Regions from separate parts of the Sedimenticola thiotaurini genome, predicted to be linked through region 1. Evidence: predicted binding sites of a transcription regulator. Region 1 holds the regulator's gene; each other region holds the start of a gene.
The links. Region 1 encodes sigma-54, which starts transcription at its own class of promoters, with help from an activator protein. Its sites were predicted from a motif close to TGGCANGNTNCNTGCTT; they were not measured.
Positions count from the first base shown of each region.

Region 2: a site for sigma-54 is predicted at 1,361-1,377, ahead of nifV (homocitrate synthase). Genes of this name have one in related genera too.
Region 3: a site for sigma-54 is predicted at 1,711-1,727, ahead of AAY24_RS01430 (TOBE domain-containing protein). Genes of this name have one in related genera too.
Region 4: a site for sigma-54 is predicted at 1,488-1,504, ahead of glnK (P-II family nitrogen regulator). Genes of this name have one in related genera too.

Region 1 covers NZ_CP011412.1:2,167,062-2,170,201, forward strand. The annotation lists gene lptA (lipopolysaccharide transport periplasmic protein LptA) at 1-33, shown strand, start outside; gene lptB (LPS export ABC transporter ATP-binding protein) at 41-766, shown strand; gene AAY24_RS09870 (RNA polymerase factor sigma-54) at 876-2,378, shown strand; gene hpf (ribosome hibernation-promoting factor, HPF/YfiA family) at 2,403-2,738, shown strand; gene AAY24_RS09880 (PTS sugar transporter subunit IIA) at 2,758-3,140, shown strand, end outside.
Region 2 covers NZ_CP011412.1:3,625,127-3,628,266, forward strand. The annotation lists gene nifS (cysteine desulfurase NifS) at 1-1,123, shown strand, start outside; gene nifV (homocitrate synthase) at 1,421-2,569, shown strand; gene cysE (serine O-acetyltransferase) at 2,566-3,140, shown strand, end outside.
Region 3 covers NZ_CP011412.1:329,885-333,024, reverse strand. The annotation lists gene AAY24_RS01435 (peptidoglycan-binding domain-containing protein) at 306-1,406, shown strand; gene AAY24_RS01430 (TOBE domain-containing protein) at 1,814-2,617, shown strand; gene modA (molybdate ABC transporter substrate-binding protein) at 2,675-3,140, shown strand, end outside.
Region 4 covers NZ_CP011412.1:2,599,128-2,602,267, reverse strand. The annotation lists gene AAY24_RS11985 (YifB family Mg chelatase-like AAA ATPase) at 1-976, opposite strand, end outside; gene ubiK (ubiquinone biosynthesis accessory factor UbiK) at 1,041-1,298, opposite strand; gene glnK (P-II family nitrogen regulator) at 1,590-1,928, shown strand; gene AAY24_RS11965 (ammonium transporter) at 1,969-3,140, shown strand, end outside.

The DNA of each region.
Region 1 (3,140 bases):
CGGGTCCGGGTCACTATCGGTGGCAAAAAGTAACCCGCCCATGAGTGTGCTCGTAGCTGACAAGCTGGTAAAACACTATCGCCGTCGCGCGGTGGTCAACGGGGTCTCCCTGAAGGTAGCCGCTGGCGAGGTGGTTGGGCTGCTCGGACCCAACGGTGCCGGCAAGACCACCTGTTTCTACATGATCGCCGGGCTGGTGCCGTCGGAAAAGGGCGCCATCAGCATTGATGGTCACGACATCACCGGCCTGCCGATGCATGCCCGGGCCCGGCTCGGCCTCGGCTATCTGGCCCAGGAGCCATCGATTTTCCGTAAGTTATCGGTATTCAACAATATTTTTGCCATCCTGGAGACTCGCAAGGACCTACGGCGTCCGGAACAGATCGAGGCCTGCGAGGCGCTGCTGGTGGACTTTAACCTGACCCATCTGCGGAACAATCTGGCGATGAGCCTGTCCGGGGGCGAACGTCGCCGGCTGGAGATCGCCCGCTCACTGGCGATGGAACCCCGCTTCATCCTGCTGGATGAACCCTTCGCCGGCATCGATCCGATCTCGGTCAAGGATATCCAGAATATTATCCGCTCCCTCTCCTCCCGGGGTATCGGCGTGCTGATTACCGATCACAATGTGCGGGAGACCCTCGGAATCTGCGGACGGGCCTATATTATCAGCGAGGGACAGGTCCTGGCTGAGGGTGAGCCGGAACAGATTCTGGCCAACCAGGAGGTACGCTCGGTCTACCTGGGAACAGAGTTCAGTCTGTAGCTTGACCGATGACAATTAACACTTTTTCCCCTTGTGCGCCTGTGCAGTTTTTACGCTAGAATGAAACTGTGAAAACTATACAAATTACGTACCAGATTCAGATATTCGCATGAAGCAGACGCTCCAGCTTCGCCTTGGCCAACATCTAACCATGACGCCGCAATTGCAGCAGGCTATCCGCTTGCTGCAACTTTCGACGCTGGATCTCAAACAGGAGATCCAGGAGGCCCTCGACTCCAACCTGATGCTGGAGACCGAGGAGGATAACAGTGCCCGCGAAGAGGCCCGCCAACAGGAGCAGCAGAGCGTAATCGATGGACTGAACGGCGAAAACCTGAAAGCTGACAAGGCCAACAGCAACGATCTCAATAACGAGAAAGAGATCAATGGCGAGGCCAGTTCCATGCCGGAAGAGCTGCCTGTGGACAGCGGCTGGGACGATGTCTACGACAGCACCCTGCCGCCCTCCTCCGGGATGGCCTCACGGGACTCCGGAGACAGTGACTACCTGGCCCAGCGCCGTAGCGCCCGAACCCTCTATGACTACCTCACCTGGCAGCTGAACCTGACCCCGTTCAGCGATCTCGACCGTCAGATAGCGGTTGCCATCATCGACGGTATTGATGAAGACGGCTACCTGCGGATGGAGCTGAATGAGATTCTCGACGACATGGAGGCCGACGAGATCGAACTGGATGAGATCGAAGCGGTGCTGCACCGGATCCAGCAGTTTGATCCACCCGGTGTGGGTGCCCGGGATCTGCGCGAATGCCTGCTGATTCAGCTGCGCCAGTACACCGAACCCCATCCGGCCATGGAACTTACCCTGCGGCTGGTGGATGACCATTTTGACCTGTTGGCCCAGCAGGACCACAACCAGATCAAACGCAAGCTGAAGATCGACGACGACACCCTGAAATCGATCAACCAACTGATCCGCTCACTGATTCCGCGGCCCGGCAGCCTGGTGGCTGAAACTGAGGCCCAATATGTCATCCCCGATGTGTTCGTGACCCGTCGGGATGGCACCTGGCACGTGGATCTGAATGCCGAGGCCGCGCCCAAACTGCGGGTCAACCCGGACTACGCCCGGCTGATCCGGCGCGCCGACAACAGTGAAGACAACACCTGCCTGAAAAACCACCTGCAGGAGGCGCGCTGGTTTATCAAAAGCCTGATGAGCCGCAACGAGACCCTGTTGCGGGTGGCCACCAAAATCGTCGAGCTGCAGCGCGGCTTCTTCGAGCACGGTGAAGAGGCGATGAAACCGCTGGTGCTGCGGGACATTGCCGAGGCCCTGGACCTGCATGAATCGACCATCTCCAGGGTAACGACCCAAAAGTACATGCATACCCCGCGGGGTACGCTGGAGTTCAAGTATTTCTTCTCCAGCCATGTCAGTACCGCCGGAGGGGGAGAGTGTTCCGCCACGGCGATACGCGCACTGATCAAAAAACTGATCGCTGCCGAAAAACCCAACAAACCGCTAAGCGACAACAAACTGGCCAGTATACTTGCCGATCAGGGCATTCAGGTCGCGCGGCGAACAGTAGCGAAATATCGCGAGTCCATGGCGATTCCGCCATCCAACGAGCGCAAGCGCCTCGTCTAGAGGCCCGTAACCAAGGAGCAAACCATGCAAATCAGCATCACCGGTCATCATGTGGACATCACCGAAGCCATGCGCAACTACGTGGATACAAAATTGGAGCGCCTGGAACGGCACTTTGATCATGTTGCCAAAATCCACGTCATCCTGAGTGTTGAGAAACTGCGTCAGAAAGCGGAAGCAACACTGCATGTGAATGGTGCCGATGTCTTCGCCGAGTGTGAAGAGGAGGATATGTATGCAGCCATTGATGGCCTGGTGGACAAGATCGACCGCCAGGTCAAAAAACTCAAGGAGAAAAGCACTAATCACCGCAATGGTGCAGGTATGAAGGGCATTGACCCTGCCAACGCCGAAATCTAACCCAAAAGGCACCACAATCATGTTTCCCGCAAATTTCATTAGCGTCGAACGCATCAGTGTCGCCAACCCGGCGGCCAGTAAAAAGCGCGTACTCGAAGAGGTAGCCGGACTGCTGGCCTCTGCTTCAGATGAGCTTACCCAGGGCAATGTATTCGACAAACTACTTGAGCGGGAACGATTGGGCAGCACCGGGCTGGGGCATGGCATCGCCTTGCCCCACGCCCGCGTTGCCGGCGTCACGGAAGCCCGCGGTGCCTTTGTCCAGTTGCAGTCAGGGGCGGATTTCGACGCCCTGGACCAACAACCGGTCGACCTGGTATTCGGACTGCTGGTACCGGAAGAGGCCACCGAAGAGCACCTGCAACTGCTGGCCAAACTGGCCACCCTGTTCAGTGATGAAGC
Region 2 (3,140 bases), 1.5 Mb from region 1:
GTTCGGTAATCCCTCCTCGTTGCACCAGTTCGGCAACCAGGTTGGACGGGCGCTGAAAAAGGCGCGCCGGCAGGTGCAAGCGCTGCTGGGTGCGGAGCATGACTCGGAGATCATCTTCACCTCCTGCGGTACCGAATCGGACTCCACTGCCATCCTCTCCGCGTTGCGGGCGCAGCCGGAGCGGCGCGAGATCATCACCACCGTGGTGGAGCATCCAGCGGTACTGACGCTCTGCAACTACCTGGAGAAAGATGGTTACAAGGTCCACTACCTGGAGGTGGACAAGCGCGGCCGGCTGGATATGCAGACCTACGCCAGGCTGCTGTCAGACAAGGTGGCGGTGGTCTCGGTGATGTGGGCCAACAACGAGAGCGGCACCCTGTTCCCGGTGCTGGAGATGGCGGAGATGGCCCGGGCCGCCGGGGTGATGTTCCATACCGACGCGGTGCAGGCGGTGGGGAAACTGCCCATCAATCTGAAAGAGAGCGCCATCGACATGCTCTCCCTGTCGGGGCACAAGCTGCACGCCCCCAAGGGGATTGGCGTGTTGTACCTGCGCCGTGGCGTACGCTTTCGGCCATTGCTGCGGGGTGGTCATCAGGAGCGGGGCAGACGCGCCGGTACGGAAAACGCTGCCTCCATCGTGGCACTCGGCAAGGCGTGTGAAATGGCCGCCGAGTCGCTGGATTACGAGAAGCGTTACGTCAAGGCGATGCGGGATCGTCTGGAGCAGGGCATTCTGGAGCAGGTGCCGTACTGCTTTGTTACCGGCGATCCCAACAACCGGTTGCCCAATACCTGCAATATCGCCTTTGAATATATCGAGGGCGAGGCGATTCTGCTGCTGCTGAACAAGCTGGGTATCGCCGCCTCCAGCGGCTCTGCCTGCACCTCCGGCTCACTGGAACCCTCCCATGTGATGCGGGCCATGGATATACCCTTCACTGCGGCCCACGGCTCGGTACGTTTCTCCCTCTCCCGCTACAACACCATGGAGGAGGTGGAGCGGGTCATCGCGGCGGTACCGCCGATTGTGGAGCGGCTGCGTAAACTGTCGCCCTACTGGAATGGTGACGCCCCGGCGGAAGGGCCGGAGCTGGCCTTTGCCCCGAGCTATGGCTGAATATTCCGGTATCCGACCGTTGCCCATGGTCGGATAACCGGTCCCGAATGGGTCCTCCTTGCCGCAATCTGATTGCGGCTTTTTTTTTGCCACATCGGCCGGCTGCTTGGCGGGGCAGTGGGGGGATTGACTAACACCTATTCCCCTTTGTCCGGTTTGCGACAATCGCCCGTAACGCGACATTCAATTTTTCCGACCGGGAAAGCTATCTTATTGAAAATCAGCGATTATTCCTGCTGGCACACAGTTTGCTCCAGTCTTTGACAGAAACGGTTATTCAGCAACAGGCGGAGCGCAATGATCACCATTAACGACACCACCCTGCGCGACGGCGAACAGTCTGCCGGCGTCGCCTTCACCCTGGAGGAGAAACTGGCCATCGCCTGTGCGTTGGATGGACTCGGGGTGCCGGAACTGGAAGTGGGTATACCGGCCATGGGGGTGGAGGAGCGTGAATCGATCCGTGTGGTGGCCGGCGCGATGCAGCAGGCGCAGCTGATGGTCTGGTGTCGCATGCAGAGCCGGGACATCGCCCGCTGCCGGGACCTGGGCGTCCAGCGGGTCGATCTCTCCATTCCGGTTTCCGATCAGCAGATCTACCACAAGCTCAATCGCAGCCGTGACTGGTTATTGAAGCAGATCGAACGCTGTGTCGGCGAGGCGCTGGAACTGGGCCTGGAGGTGTGCGTGGGTGGCGAGGACGCTTCGCGGGCCGATCCGGAGTTTCTCTGGCAGGTGGTGGAGATGGCCGAACAGGCCGGCGCGGCCCGGTTCCGCTTTGCCGACACCGTCGGCATCATGGAGCCGTTCCGGGTGCATGAGAGCATCGGCGACTTGCGCCGTATCTGCGACCTGGAGATCGAGATGCACGCCCACGACGACCTGGGTCTGGCCACCGCCAATACCCTGGCGGCGATCCGGGCCGGTGCCACCCACGTTAACACCACCGTACATGGACTGGGTGAACGGGCCGGTAACGCCCCGCTGGAGGAGGTGTTGATGGGACTGCGGCGCTTCTTCGGCCAGGGTCTGGAGATCGACATGACCCATTTCCCCGCTGTCTCCGAGCTGGTGGAGCAGGCCTCCGGTCGCAGCGTCGGCTGGCACAAGAGTCTGGTGGGGGCCGGGGTATTCACCCATGAGGCGGGTATCCACGTGGATGGCTTGATGAAGGACCGGCTCAATTACCAGGGCGTTGATCCGGCGGAACTGGGCCGTGAACACCGGATTGTGCTGGGCAAGCACTCCGGCAGTCATGCCGTGATCCAGGCCTATGCCGATATGAATATACAGCTGACCCGCCAGCAGGCCGGATTCCTGCTGCAGCGGGTCAGGCACTACACCACCCTGCATAAGCGCCCCCCCGCCGACCAGGAGCTGCGTCAGTTCTATCTGGAGGTCAACCTGGATCTTAACCGGCCCGAACGGGTAGGGAGACCGCAATGAACGGTGGCACGGAACTGATCCACCCAGCGCTTGGTCAGCGGTCGGAAGCGTCGCTCTGGCGCACTATCCGGGAGGATATCGGCTGCACCTTTGACCGGGACCCGGCCGCCCGCACCCGGCTGGAGGTCATCACCACCTATCCGGGCATTCACGCCATTCTGCTCTATCGCGTGGCCCATCGGCTGTGGCGGCGTGGCTGGCGCTACCTGCCCCGGCTGATCAGTTACCTGGGGCGGATCTGGACCGGTATCGATATCCATCCGGGGGCCCGGATCGGTCGGCGCTTCTTTATCGATCACGGGGCCGGGGTGGTGATCGGCGAGACCGCCGAAGTGGGGGATGATGTGACCCTCTATCACGGCGTCACCCTGGGCGGGGTCTCCTGGAACCGGGGTAAGCGTCACCCCACCCTGGGTAACCAGGTGGTGGTGGGGGCCGGGGCCAAGATTCTCGGACCCATCCAGATCGGCAACCAGGCCCGGGTCGGCGCCAACTCGGTGGTGATCGCCTCGGTGCCGGATGGCCGGACCGTGGTGGGGATTCCGGGCAAGCTGGTGAATCCGACCCGGGT
Region 3 (3,140 bases), 1.8 Mb from region 1:
GCAGATGTTCCGGTCAGCCGTGTGAAAAACGTTGCGATTACAGATGTAAAACCGCAGCTAATCCACTGTTTATGAACTGTCAAACGATGTTCACAGGGCACAATAACCGGTCCATCGGATAGCGCATAACCGTCTGCTACAACCCGTTATTCGTATCCCATTCGGGGATTACATCCTGCTGTTCACAATTATTGACAAACCAACTCACCGGTCACGCGTAGACTGCCTGCAGGGATTGGTGCTGTTGATGGTCTTTAACAATACCAGTGACTTTATGACATACCACCGGATAGGGAGTTAAAGACATGAACAGAACCAGAATTTTTTTAGCATTAGGTGCGGCAACCATCGGTTTGACCTTGGGCGGCTGTGCAACCACAAACAACAACCGGGTGACAGAGCTGGAGTCTGAGTTGAATCAAAGTCAGGCCCAATTGATGCAGGCCCAGAAAGAGAAGGCCGATATGGAGATGGCCATGGAAGAGATCACCGCCGAGCACATGACCAAACAGCCGGCCATGGCCAGTGCGGATAGCGGCAGTCTGCTGCCACCGGACGCGGTAGCTGGACACTGTTACGCCCGGGTATTGACACCAGCCACCTATCAATCGGTACAGAAAAAAGTGCTCGTCAATGAGCCCACAGAGCGGGTTGAAGTTATCCCGGCCCGATATGAGTGGACCGAACAGCGTGTACTGGTCAAAGAGGAGTCGGTAGAGGCCAAGCTGATTCCGGCCCGTCACGAATGGAAAACCGAAGAAGTTCTGGTCAGGGAAGCGTCTGAAGAGTTGGTGGAAATTCCTGCCACTTACAAGACCGTCTCAGAACAGGTCATGATCAAGCCGGCCTACACCACCTGGAAAAAGGGTCGTGGTCCGATTGAGCGCATTGACAACAGCACCGGCGAGATCATGTGTCTGGTGGATGTGCCCGCCCAGTACAAAACCGTCTCCCGTCAGGTTGAGGTGACTCCGGCCCGGACTTCCAAACGGGTCATTCCTGCCCAATACAACACCGTTAAACGACTGGTGATGGTGGAGGAGCCGCGGATGGCAACCGTCACCGTTCCAGCCGAGTACAAGGTGGTAAAGGTTAAAAAACTGGCGTCCCAGGCAGCGGAGAAGCGTTATGCCATTCCGGCCGTCTACTCAACCATTACCGAGCAGAGCAAGGTATCGGACAGCCGCATGGAGTGGCGCTCAATTCTTTGTGAAACCAACACTACCCCGGGCGTGGTAAAACGGATTCAGGCGGCACTGAAACAGAAGGGTTACAAGCCCGGTCAGATCGATGGTGTTATTGGCCACGAGACCCTTTCCGCATTAAAAATGTATCAGCGCGACAGCCGGCTTGCGGAAGGTCAGCTGACCATCAAGACCATGGAGTCGCTCGGTGTGTCGTTATAACGGCCAGACTGTCGACCTGATCTGAAGGTTACAGTGTTGCAAACCCAGCAGGGTGGACACAGATTCTGTGTCCACCCTTTTTATGTTCTGAACACGCAAACCCTTAGCACTGCCGATTCCATCCAATCTCCGTTCTCCCGACGTCTGTCGATCAACCATACAACCCGCTCCATCTGCCCTGCCACTCCAGGTCCCCACTCCCTGTAGGATTTGCGACCAGCCCGTTATGCGTTTTTGTTGCATGTCGCACAAGCGATCGTAGCAACAGACCAATCCCGCCATTCAAATCAATAAGTTACCGGTCTGGTACGGAGTTTGCTCCTGACATTCCAACAGCAGCAGACAAGTGAGGAGACCGTTATGCAGACCGTTTTCATATCGATCAGACCTTTCACCGGAGCAGGACCATGAGCAACACACTATCGCACGTGGATGGCCGTCTCTGGATGAGTGGCAACAACGGTGTGGACCTGACAGCGGAACGGGTAGAGCTACTGGAAGCGATTGATGAACGGGGCTCCATATCTGCCGCCGCCAAGGCCCTCGGCATCAGTTACCGGAGTGCCTGGGACGCTGTTAACCGTATCAATAACCTGGTCGATCCACCCCTACTGATTCGTCGACCCGGCGGCTCCCAGGGTGGAGAGACCCTGCTCACCGAGCAGGGCAAAAACATGATCGAGGCCTTCCGCCGTATGGAAGCGGAGTACCGGCGGGTACTGGCGGGCATGAGCCGGGAGATGGCAGACCTGGATCAACTGCAGCAACTGATGAGGAGACTTGCCATGCGTACCAGCGCACGAAATCAACTACGGGGAACTGTTATCGAGACCCGGACCGGCCCGGTGAATGCCGAAGTCACTCTGGCCATCAACCGCGACGCCCGTCTGACCGCAACCATCACCCGGGAAAGCCTGGTGGAGATGGGACTGACCGAAGGGCGTGATGCCTATGCCCTGTTCAAGGCCAGTTCAGTCATCGTGGCACCGGCCAATGAGTGCCTGCGCAGCAGTGCCCGCAATCGACTCTGTGGCCTTGTCTCCCGCGTTCATACCGGCCAGATCGGCAGCGAGGTGGTGATTGAAATGGAAGGCGACAAACATATCGCCGCCATTGTCACCAAGGAGAGCGAGCAGGCGCTGGGATTGCGCAAGGGAATGGCTCTTTGCGCCCTGATCAAGGCGAGCCATGTCATTCTCGGCGTTGATTGATTCCCCGTGGCAAAAATCCCTTTTTATGACAAACCTTAATCGCAATGGAGTAGTCAGATGTATGTAAAAAAATTGTCCCGTACCCTGGGTGTGCTGAGCCTGATTCTGGGCAGCACGGTGGCACTGGCGGATAGTGTCCATGTGGCCGTGGCGGCCAACTTCACCGCGGCCATGAAAGAGATTGCCGCCGATTTTGAAAAATCCAGCGGACATCATGCGGTGTTGAGCTTCGGCTCCACCGGCAAGCTCTATACCCAGATTGTCCACGGCGGCGCCCCCTTCGAGGTGTTCCTTGCCGCCGACCAGCGACGACCCGAGTTGATGGAGCAGGCGGGCCAGGCCAGTGGGCGCTTCACCTATGCGGTCGGCAAGTTGGTCCTGTGGAGCAGTGATGCCAACCGGGCGGTTGATGAGCACTCCCTGAGCGAGGATGATTTCCAGAAGCTGGCCATCGCCAATCCCAAAACCGCACCCTATGGTGCCGCTTCAGTGGAGGTGATGCGCAACCTGGGCCTGTACCAAC
Region 4 (3,140 bases), 430 kb from region 1:
TGGTCACCTGACCACTCTCCAGGGGTTCGCGCAGTACCTCCAGCACGCGCCGGTCGAACTCCGGCAGTTCATCGAGGAACATCACCCCGTTATGGGCCAGGGATATCTCGCCGGGGCGCGGGTTACTGCCGCCGCCCACCAAAGCGACCCCGGAGGCGGTGTGGTGTGGGGCGCGAAACGGCCGTTGGCGCCAGTCTGCGGCGGAGAAGCCCAGGTTGCTGATGGAGCGGATAGCGGCGGTCTCCAGTGCCTCCTGTTCGGTCATGCCCGGCAGGATACCGGGCAGGCGGGAGGCGAGCATCGACTTGCCGGTGCCGGGCGGACCGATCATCAGCAGACTGTGGGCACCGGCGGCGGCGATCTCCAGCGCACGCTTGGCGTGCTGTTGACCCCGCACATCGGCCAGATCCGGCTGCTGTGCCGGAGCGGGCGGCTCGGGAGCTGTTGGGTGGGGAGCAACTTCATCACCCTTGATCAGCAGGTCGCAGACACTCAGCAGGTGGTTGGCCGGAAACAGCGGGATCTGGCTGACCAGTGCCGCTTCACCGGCGCACTCCTGGGGCAGGATCAGACCGCGACCGGCATCCCGGGCCGCCAGGGCCACCGGCAGTACTCCCTTGACCGGCCGGAGCGCCCCGGACAGGGCCAGTTCGCCGATGAATTCATACTGATGGAGAGACTGGCTCGGGATCTGTCCCGAGGCGGCCAGGATGCCCAGGGCGATAGCCAGGTCAAACCGCCCGCCCTCTTTAGGCAGATCGGCCGGGGCCAGGTTGATGGTGATGCGGCGGGGTGGAAATTCGAAACCGGAGTTGAGCAGGGCGCCCCGGACCCGATCCTTGCTCTCCTTGACCGCCATTTCCGGCAGGCCAACGATTGAGAGCGCCGGCAGGCCATTGGCCAGGTGTACCTCAATGGTGACCAGGGGTGCCTGTATACCGCTGCGGGCACGGCTGTGCAGTGTGGCGAGAGACATATTCACCTTCCATGGTGTGTGTCGGGCTGATCGTCACTGATCGATGTTATCTGATATCAGGCGGTCACTCGGATGCTGGCTGTTTACCGGCTTCCAGTTCGGCGACACGCTGCTCCAGCTGCTCCAGCTTTTCCCGGGTGCGCAACAGCACAGCACGCTGAACTTCGAACTCCTCCCGGGTCACCAGTTCCAGGTGGTTAAGCCCTGTCTCCAGTGCTGAACGCAGGTTTTTCTGCAGGTCTTCCTGGAGCAGTTGCAGGCCGCTTGGAACGCTGCCGGCCACCCGTTTGGCGAGGTCATCTAAAAGCTTGGAATCAATCATGGGCGCAAGATAACGGGGGCGAAGGCGGTTGTCCAGTCCTGCGGATCATGCAGCGCAGCAAAATTGCCCTGGTTTAAGTGCACTATAATGGTGCGAAGGCTGTATAGAGCCTCTTCTTGGTGCATGTTTTTTTTTCGCCATTTTATGGGTATCTGTATAACTTCCTGTGTTGAAAGGAAAAATAGCTGTTGGCACGGGATCTGCTGATGTGATGTCAAGCCGGGCCGGAACTTCTGGTCCATAAGTGGGAATGGCTGAACAACTTAAATTTAAACAGCAGGAGAACAAGCAATGAAACTGGTTTCTGCAATCATCAAGCCCTTCAAGCTGGATGACGTACGTGAAGCGCTATCTGAGATTGGCGTGTCAGGTATTACCGTCGTCGAGGTTAAGGGTTTCGGCCGACAGAAAGGCCATACTGAGCTCTATCGCGGTGCTGAATACGTGGTCGATTTTCTACCCAAAATCCGGGTCGACGTGGCTGTTGCCGCAGACAAGCTGGATCAGGTGATCGAGGCGATCAGCGAAGCGGCCAAAACCGGCAAGATCGGTGACGGCAAGATTTTCGTCACCAACCTGGAACAGGTGGTGCGGATACGCACCGGCGAAACCGGTCCCGATGCGCTCTGATTCCTGAAGAACACGTTTCTAAATTAAAGAGGTGAATGCAATGGAAGAGATACTCAATCTTCGCTACGCCCTCGATACCTTCTACTTCCTGGTATCGGGCGCGTTGGTGATGTGGATGGCGGCAGGTTTCGCCATGTTGGAGGCGGGGCTGGTACGGGCCAAGAATACCGCCGAAATCCTGACCAAGAATGTGGCGCTGTTCGCCATCGCCAGCATCATGTACATGCTGATGGGTTACGGCATTATGTACCCGGAAGCGGGTAACGGCGTGATCCCGTCGTTTGATCTGTCGTTCATGTTTGGCGGCGACAACGATCCGGGCGCGGTCCTGAAACAGGATCCGGCGGGCTGGTATGACGGTGATTACTACTCCGGTATGTCCGACTTCTTCTTCCAGGTGGTGTTTGTGGCTACCTCCATGTCCATCGTCTCCGGTGCGGTGGCCGAGCGTATGAAACTGTGGAGCTTCCTGCTGTTTGCTGTGGCCATGACCGGTTTCATCTATCCCATGCAGGGTTACTGGAAGTGGGGCGGTGGTTTCCTTGATGGCCTCGGATTCCAGGATTTCGCGGGTTCCGGTGTGGTCCATCTGGCAGGTGCCTCAGCTGCGTTGGCCGGTGTCCTGTTGCTGGGTGCCCGTAAGGGTAAGTACGGCCCCGGTGGTGAGATCCGCGCGATCCCCGGTTCCAACATGCCGATGGCGACCCTGGGTACCTTTATCCTCTGGTTGGGCTGGTTTGGATTCAACGGTGGTTCAGAGCTGATCCTCTCCAATGTGGGTGAGGCCAACGCCGTCGCCGCTGTATTTGTCAATACCAACGCAGCCGCAGCCGGTGGTGTGGTAGCTGCATTGCTGACCGCCCGGGCTATTTTCGGCAAGGCTGATCTGACCATGACCCTTAACGGCGCACTGGCGGGCCTGGTGGCGATTACGGCTGAACCGCTGGCCCCAACCCCCCTCTGGGCGACGGTTGTCGGCGCGGTTGGTGGTGTGCTGGTGGTGTTTGCCATCCTGTCACTGGACAAGATGAAGATTGATGATCCTGTCGGTGCCATTTCGGTGCATGGTGTGGTCGGTATGTGGGGTCTGTTGGCCGTACCGTTCTCCAACGACGGTGCAACCTTCGGCGCACAGCTCACCGGCCTGGCCGTGATCTTCGCCTGGACCTTCGTCGCCAGCTTTGTGGTCTGGCTGCTGATCAAGGTGACCAT